2 regions of the Paenibacillus sp. fava2 genome follow, and region 1 is predicted to be linked to the other one. Evidence: riboswitches for the same ligand, from Rfam matches in the RefSeq annotation. Region 1 holds a riboswitch; the other holds the start of a gene.
The links. A riboswitch is a leader RNA that binds a small molecule or an ion and turns the genes downstream of it on or off. The one in region 1 is predicted to bind thiamine pyrophosphate.

Region 1 (3,784 bases):
AACTGTAATGACCTGTGAGCCCGAAGCCTCCACTACCTCCGGAATAAGGGTATTGCGGCTGTATTTACCGGTTCCGATAAACAATCTGCTCGTTAAGGATCGGCCTCCAATTATTAATGGATCTGACATCTGATACGCCCCCTGCATTTATATTTGTAACCCTGGCGAAATAACTCCCGAAAGCGGTGCCTTAACATGAAGCTGACCCAGGTGCTTTGCGGGGACTCCGGAATCCGGCTGCGTTAATAACGCTTAATTCAGCCTCCTCCCACAAAATGCACGACCTCAATCCGGTCTCCATCGCCCAACAGAGCCGTAGTATAGTCCTCCCTGGCAACAATTTCGCCGTTCAGCTCCACAATAACCAGTCTCCTGTTCCATGCAGGCAGATTAAGCAAATCCGCCACGGTCCGGCAGTCCTCCTGGTATATTTCCGCCTTGCCGTTAACGATCAGATTCATGCTGTGTCACCTCCTTTGGCAGCAGCCCTCATCACTGCGTTTCTGTAGGCTTGTGCAGCAGAGAGCGGATCATCCGCACTGCATATGCCGGACATCACCGCTATTCCCCCTGCACCGGTCTGCAGCACTTGCGGTGTATTGTCCGGTGTGATGCCCCCGAGTGCAATGACTGGAACACTTCCGGTTAGCACTGCCTCTTGCAGCAGAGTCAAACCGCGCTCCTTCCGGCCGGGTTTGCAGACTGAAGGAAACACATGTCCAAACAGGCAAAAGTCTGCGCCCTGGCACCCTGCTTCCATGATCTCTGCAAGGGAGTGCACCGATGCGCCAAGCCGCAGGGAAGCGCCCGCTGCCAGCCGGGCGGCAGAGACCGGAAGACTGTTCCAGGCAAGCTGCACCCCTGCAGCTCCGGTAGCCATTGCAACATCCAGCCGGTCATTAATGATCAGCTTGGCGGCAGGTACACCCGCACGCAGCAGGACCAAAGTCATATTAAGCACCTCCCGCGCAGATAGCCTTTTTTCACGTATATGTATATAGTCAAGCTGCGGATGAACAGCAGCTGCAAGGACAGCGAACTGGTCCGCATCTAGCTTCCCGTCCGAGAGCAGATGTATTTCGGCCACTTTCGGCCACCTCCCTTTCCTTCTGATTTCATCTGCACAGAAATACGCAAAAAAACCGCCCCCAGCAAGGAGGCGGTTAAAAATAGTATACAGAAAACAGCCGGGTTTCCGGACCATTTGCGCTGCAATACAACGTTCATCCACTTTCCTACGCTGGTATAAACCAGATCAGGTTCAAAGGGTCCGAACCAAAGTTCGTCTCAGCCTTGCGGCACCCCTAGTGACAGTTCATATGCTGTTGCTAACGTCGTATATAATAACACTATTTTACATGGAAAATCCAGTTTAAAATATCAGCCGTTAATAATCTCGCCGCCGTTTACGTGAATGACCTGGCCGCTGACATAAGAAGAGTCACTGGAAGCCAGATATACATAGGCAGGCGCAAGCTCCTCGGGCTGTCCGGGACGTTTCATCGGCTGTGTGCCGCCGAACTCGCTGACCTTCTTCGCATCAAAGGTTGAAGGAATGAGCGGCGTCCAGATTGGACCTGGAGCTACCGCGTTAACCCGGATGCCTTTTTCGGCCAGATTCATCGACAGCGAGCGGGTGAAGCTGAGAATCGCACCTTTGGTAGACGAGTAATCCAGCAGCTGCGGGTTTCCGCGGTAGGCTGTAATCGAAGTTGTATTAATGATTGTTGATCCTTTTTTCAGATGCGGCATGGCCGCTTTGGTCAGATAGAACATCGAGAATATATTCGTACGGAACGTCCGCTCCAGCTGTTCAGAAGTAATGTCTTCAATTTTATCCTGCGGATGCTGCTCGGCCGCATTGTTGATCAAGATATCCAGCTTGCCGAGCCCCTCCACCGTCTTGTTGATCAGATCCTGGCAGAAAGCTTCGACACCGATATCTCCGGCAACCAGTATACATTTGCGCCCTTCCTGCTCCACCTGGCGTTTCGTTTCTTCAGCGTCACTGTGTTCATTCAGATAGGAAATGACAACGTCGGCACCCTCTTTGGCAAAATGTACCGCCACCGCCCGGCCGATGCCGCTGTCTCCCCCTGTAATAAGCGCTGCCTTCCCGAGCAGCTTGCCTGCCGCTTTGTAAGCAGAGGTTTCAAACTCTGGTAGCGGATTCATTTCACTCTCGATTCCGGGCTGCTGGTCCTGTACCTGCGGAGGCATTGTTTTCTTCGTTTGCTGATTGTCTGGCATGATCCATTTCTCCTTTCGCTTTCACACTTTTCGAAGATGTTCATCGTCTTAGGATGGCTAAGGATAGCTGGTTTATGCGCTGGTCTTTAGGCGCTTTTTCGCTTACGCTATGTTACTTACCACAGTTAAAAGCCCGCCAAACAAAAAATTCAGTCCTTGCCTGCCCGATCTGCGGATATAATGAATCAGGATGTATAAAGAACTGACGCAAGAAAGAGTAATAAGGAGGCGCATGAGTCATGACCAGAAATTCACGGAGCATTATCGTAGCTGTCAAGGGTGTCGTTCTGCATCAGGGAACAATCCTGATTGTCCAGCGTGCTGCGGCTGATGTGATCGGAGCGGGAAGCTGGGAATGCCCGGGAGGCAAAATTGAATTCGGAGAAGGGCTTGAGGCTGCGCTGGAGCGGGAGATCGCCGAGGAGACAGGGCTTAAAGTCACTGTAGGGGAGGTTTTGTATGCTGCCTCCTTTCTGACCGATCCCGGCAGACAGGTTGTGATTATCACTTACCTCTGCAGGAGCGGAGACAATGCCGTGCAGCTCTCTGAGGAGCATGCTGCCTATAAATGGTGTACCCGGACCGAGCTTCAGGAGCTGTTGCCTGCGGGAATTTTGGCTGAATTTGAACGGAGCGGCGTGTTGTCTCTGGCGGAGCTGACATGACTGTTCGCCGGCGGATTTTAAAGCAATAATTTTGGCAGCATCAGAATATTAGGATTAGTTAAATCGGGAGCCGGTTCTGCATTCCTGCTGAAATAGTAATCGGGACGATGAGTCACTATAGGTAGAGTCTCTATATGTACGCAAACACAAATAGCCCCGGCAGCCGCAGCCCCCGGAGCTATTTCCCGATTCTTCAATTAAATAATACGTCTGTAAACCATGAAAAAGATCATGGCAATCAGCACAACCATGAGCAGCAGGCTCATGGTCCGCAGCTTGGCAGTGTAGTTCGATACGTCACGGTTCTCGCGGATTCCCGCAGCCGCCAGACGCAGAGGCTTACCCATGATTCCACCGAGCGCAAACATGGCCAGGAGCAGCAGAACCACTACAATCATCCAGGCTACCGAGTAATCTCCCTGACTCATCATGTAGCCGCCTGTCAGCAGCTGAATGACCAGTCCGTATTGGGCGAAACGGTTGAAGCCGGTAATTGCGCTGAGCGTGCCTTCTTTGGCCGGAGCCGAGAGCTTCTGCGCTCCGCTCAGGATAAACGGCAGTACCAGATAGAAGCCAAGCGCCAGGGTCCCGATCATATGTAAGAAATACAGAAAACGGTCCATCCTTTACCTCCTCTGAAAATCGCTGTGATATAAGTTACACTTTAATTATAACTTACTCTGCCGCATAAGAAAAGAAAGCCCATTCTTTGGCACAAAATCAAACGGGTCTTGCCGGGTTATAAGGATCAGATATTCACTGCGGATGTAACTGCCCGTACGGAATCTGCCGACTTGTCCAGTGCCGCCTGCTCTTCTGCTGTGAGCTCCAGCTCATAGATCTTCTCAATGCCGTTTGCGCCCAGCAGC
Region 2 (3,784 bases), 2.1 Mb from region 1:
GCCTGAGGCCGTTTCTGGACCAGTCGGAGCTTGACGGGGCTTATTTTGAGACGCTGCCCTTTTTTGTCGATGAAAGAATGATGGTTCAGGCCTTTTACGGCTTTGTTCCTGACGATGACGAAGATGAGCTGGATATCGGACTGAGATTCCGTGCCTCCCAGCTGGACGGGCTGGACGGAGACGGCAGTCCTTATATGAGTGCAAGCGACCCGGACTATATCAGAGACTATTGCCAGGAGCATTCCTACAACCGCTGGGGGCCGGACAGCTATTATATGACCAATGAGCAGACCTTCTGCTGCCTCAGCAGAGCCAAGCCCGAAATCGCCACCAAGCTGATCAACCAGATGTACGGCGAATATTATTACGGGCTGCTGCTTAGTATTTTTCATAAAATCGTTCTGCTGAAGCTGTCCAATCTGCACTCCCGTCTGCGCATCAACCGTGACTACGATGAAATTGAAAATCTGATCTTCCTGATCAATAAATTTTCGGCCAAATTCTACTTTATGGAGCTGATTTCGCAGTCGCAGGGCCGGGAGATTTTTTTCCAGCTGCGAAAGGTTTACGGCAATGATGCCTTATTCGACGAAGTGAAGATGACGCTGGATGACCTGTTCCAGTACCAGGACAAGTTTCAGGCCAAACGCCGGGATACGCTGCTGATGATCCTTACCGTGTTCACGGTGGTCAGCGGCATTTACGGAATGAATCAGGTCATTGAGGACCTGAAGGCCCCGATTGACTGGAGCAAAATGACGGGCTATTCCCCATTTGAATATCTGGCGCTCTTCCTTACGTTTACAGGGATTGCCGTCAGCATCCTCCTGACATTGAAAGAGCTGTGGAACGGGATCCGCAGCCGCCGCAGAAAGCGGTATTACTCCAGGGAGTAGGGAGATTGCTACTGGACAACCCCCGGCGGGGCGTCTATAATACACCGTAGAATAAGCAATACCCGATAAACTTCATAGAACCAGGGGGGCTGGAATTGGCCGGCTGAGAGTGTATCCCTTTAAGATACTGACCCTTATACCTGATCTGGATAATGCCAGCGTAGGAATTCATAACTGCTTCCCGGTCCCCCGCGGCCGGAGCCTGCAACCTTGCGCAAATGACTGGCGTCCCGATCTTCGGGGCGCTTTTTTGCATATCAGATTTAGAAACTGGAAGACTAGGGATTGCTGGAAGGAGTGAACCAAGCGAAATGGGAATCAAAAAAGGCAAACTGCTCTCTCTCGCCTGCATTCTGAGTCTGGCGATTGCCGGATGCGGCAGCAACAACGGAGCAAACGGAACAAACGGCGGTAACGGAGGTAATGCCTCCCCGGCACCGGCTGCGGAAGCAACTGCTGCGGCGCCGGCAGCACTGACGAAGATCAAGGTTGCGCTCGACTGGACGCCGAACACCAACCACACCGGCCTGTACGCGGCCAAGGAGCTGGGCTATTACGAGGAAGAGGGCCTTGATGTGGAGATTGTCCAGCCGGGAGCGGCCGGAGCCGATACAATGGTGACCTCGGGCGAGGCCGCGTTTGGCGTCAGTGCCCAGGAGGCGTTGACGCTGGCCCGTCTGCAGGGTGTGCCGCTTGTATCCATTGCCGCCGTCATTCAGCATAATACCTCCGGATTTGCTGCACCGAAGGACCGCAACATCACATCACCCAAGGATTTTGAAGGCAAGACCTACGGAGGCTGGGGCTCACCGGCTGAAGAGGCAGCCATGAAAGCCATCATGGACCCGGAAGGCGGCGATGTGAAGAAGGTGAAGCTGGTGAATATCGGGGAAGCCGACTATTTTACCGCCGTGAAGCGCGATATTGACTTTGCCTGGATCTTCTACGCCTGGACCGGTATTGAAGCCGAGCTGCGCGGGGAGCCGCTGGATATGCTCTACCTCAAGGATTACGCGCCGCAGCTTGACTACTACACCCCTATTCTTACAACCAGCGAAAACGTTATTGCCGAGCAGCCCGAGCTGGTGAAGGCGTTCCTAAAAGCCACGTCGAAAGGATATCAGTACGCCATCGACCAGCCGGAGGAAGCCGCCGCCATCCTGACCAAGGCTGTGCCTGATCTTGATCCTGAGCTTGTCCTGGCCAGCCAGAAATGGCTGAGCCCGAAATATACGGACGATGCTGCCCGCTGGGGTGAGCAAAAGGCTGAAGTCTGGCAGAACTATTCCGACTGGATGTACGGCCTGAAGCTGCTGGATCAGCCGCTGGATGTGGACAGCACATTCACCAACGAATTTTTGCCTGCAGAGTAAGCACAGCTTAATTTGAAGAAGCAAACAGATGATCTAATACACTGAGAGGATTGATTATTGTGGCAAATACACTGCTTAGCATTCAGGTTATTCCTAAGACACCAAACGGTGAGGACTCCATTCCTTACGTAGACAAAGCGATTGAAGTGATTCAGCAATCCGGCGTGAAGCACCAGGTGAACCCGCTGGAAACAACCATGGAGGGCGAGATCACCGAGCTGCTGGAGGTTGTCCGCCAGATGCATGAGGCGCTGGTTACAGCCGGCAGCCCTAGCGTCATTTCCCAGATCAAAATCGCCCACAATCCAAACGGCATCAGCATGGACAAGCTGACGGAGAAATACCGGTGAGACCGTACTTCAAGCAGATTTGGCCGCCCTTAGTGGCGGTCGTCTTGTTTATAGGGATCTGGCAGCTGTCCGTATCCGTATTCGGGATTGAGGCCTGGATTCTTCCTGGACCAGGGGCGATTGCCCGGACTTCTGCAGATAATGCCGCCAGCATCTGGTCGCATACCGCAGCTACTCTGCGCCTTACCCTGATCGGCTTCCCGATCGGCACAGGCACCGGTCTGATTGTAGCCCTGCTGCTGCATCTGCTGCCCTGGCTGAAGCGGGCGCTGTATCCGCTGCTGATTCTCAGCCAGAATGTGCCATCGATCGCACTCGCGCCGCTGCTGGTCATCTGGTTCGGCTTCGGCCTGCTGCCCAAGATTGTACTGATCACGCTTGTCTGCTTCTTCCCGGTGGCAGTCGCCGCTATGGGGGGACTTGCGCAAAGCGACCGTACGATGATGAACTATATGAAGATGGCGGGGGCGGGCAAGTGGCAGATCTTTACCAAGCTGGAGCTGCCCGGTTCCCTGCCCGCCCTGTTCTCCGGCGTCAAAATCTCCGCCACCTACGCCGTAATGGGCGCTGTTGTCGCCGAATGGATCGGCGCCGACAAGGGGTTGGGCTATTACATGCTGCTGCAGAAATCGGCTTACCGCACCGATAACGTGTTTGTCGCCATCGTCATTATTGTGTTACTAAGTCTGGTGCTGTTCGCCATCATTGCCCTGGCGGAGAGATGGCTGGTCCGCTGGAAGCCGCGGAAATCGGAATAGGCCCGATTCAGAGAATTTAGTTGGCGTTTTTCCCACTAATACCAGGCAGCCGCCTGCTTACACATGCAAATAGGAGTACATACGCCGCTGATTGTGGTCTATATAACGTATAATTTGCAACAGACGACAAGCTCAACTGGAAAGGAGGTTAATGCTGTATGTCTCATCAAACAGAGAACGTTGAATCAACGGACCCTTTCACTCCTACTGGCCACCGGAGCGGGGCTGCCAATGCTCAAGATTCTGCGGCTGCCGGCACTGAGGCCGCAGACCGCAACGCCGCGCAGAATCTGCCTCCGGCGCTTGAGGTCAGCGGCATCTCGAAGACGTTCGGCCGCGGCCGCAAGGAGACCCGTGTGCTGAATGACGTCTCTCTCACCGTCCGGCCGCAGGAGTTCGTCTCCATC

Region 2: another riboswitch for thiamine pyrophosphate. It lies ahead of AC4G46_RS01850 (ABC transporter substrate-binding protein); the one in region 1 lies ahead of AC4G46_RS10830 (thiamine phosphate synthase).

What each region holds. Positions count from the first base shown of each region.
Region 1 is NZ_CM177755.1:2,554,561-2,558,344, reverse strand. Features, by position in the region: gene AC4G46_RS10840 (thiazole synthase) at 1-129, opposite strand, end outside; gene thiS (sulfur carrier protein ThiS) at 258-461, opposite strand; gene AC4G46_RS10830 (thiamine phosphate synthase) at 458-1,087, opposite strand; TPP riboswitch at 1,216-1,316, opposite strand; gene AC4G46_RS10825 (SDR family oxidoreductase) at 1,381-2,250, opposite strand; gene AC4G46_RS10820 (NUDIX hydrolase) at 2,490-2,915, shown strand; gene AC4G46_RS10815 (hypothetical protein) at 3,113-3,538, opposite strand; gene mdh (malate dehydrogenase) at 3,664-3,784, opposite strand, start outside.
Region 2 is NZ_CM177755.1:408,923-412,706, reverse strand. Features, by position in the region: gene AC4G46_RS01855 (hypothetical protein) at 1-896, shown strand, start outside; TPP riboswitch at 969-1,078, shown strand; gene AC4G46_RS01850 (ABC transporter substrate-binding protein) at 1,208-2,269, shown strand; gene AC4G46_RS01845 (thiamine-binding protein) at 2,329-2,619, shown strand; gene AC4G46_RS01840 (ABC transporter permease) at 2,616-3,377, shown strand; gene AC4G46_RS01835 (ABC transporter ATP-binding protein) at 3,536-3,784, shown strand, end outside.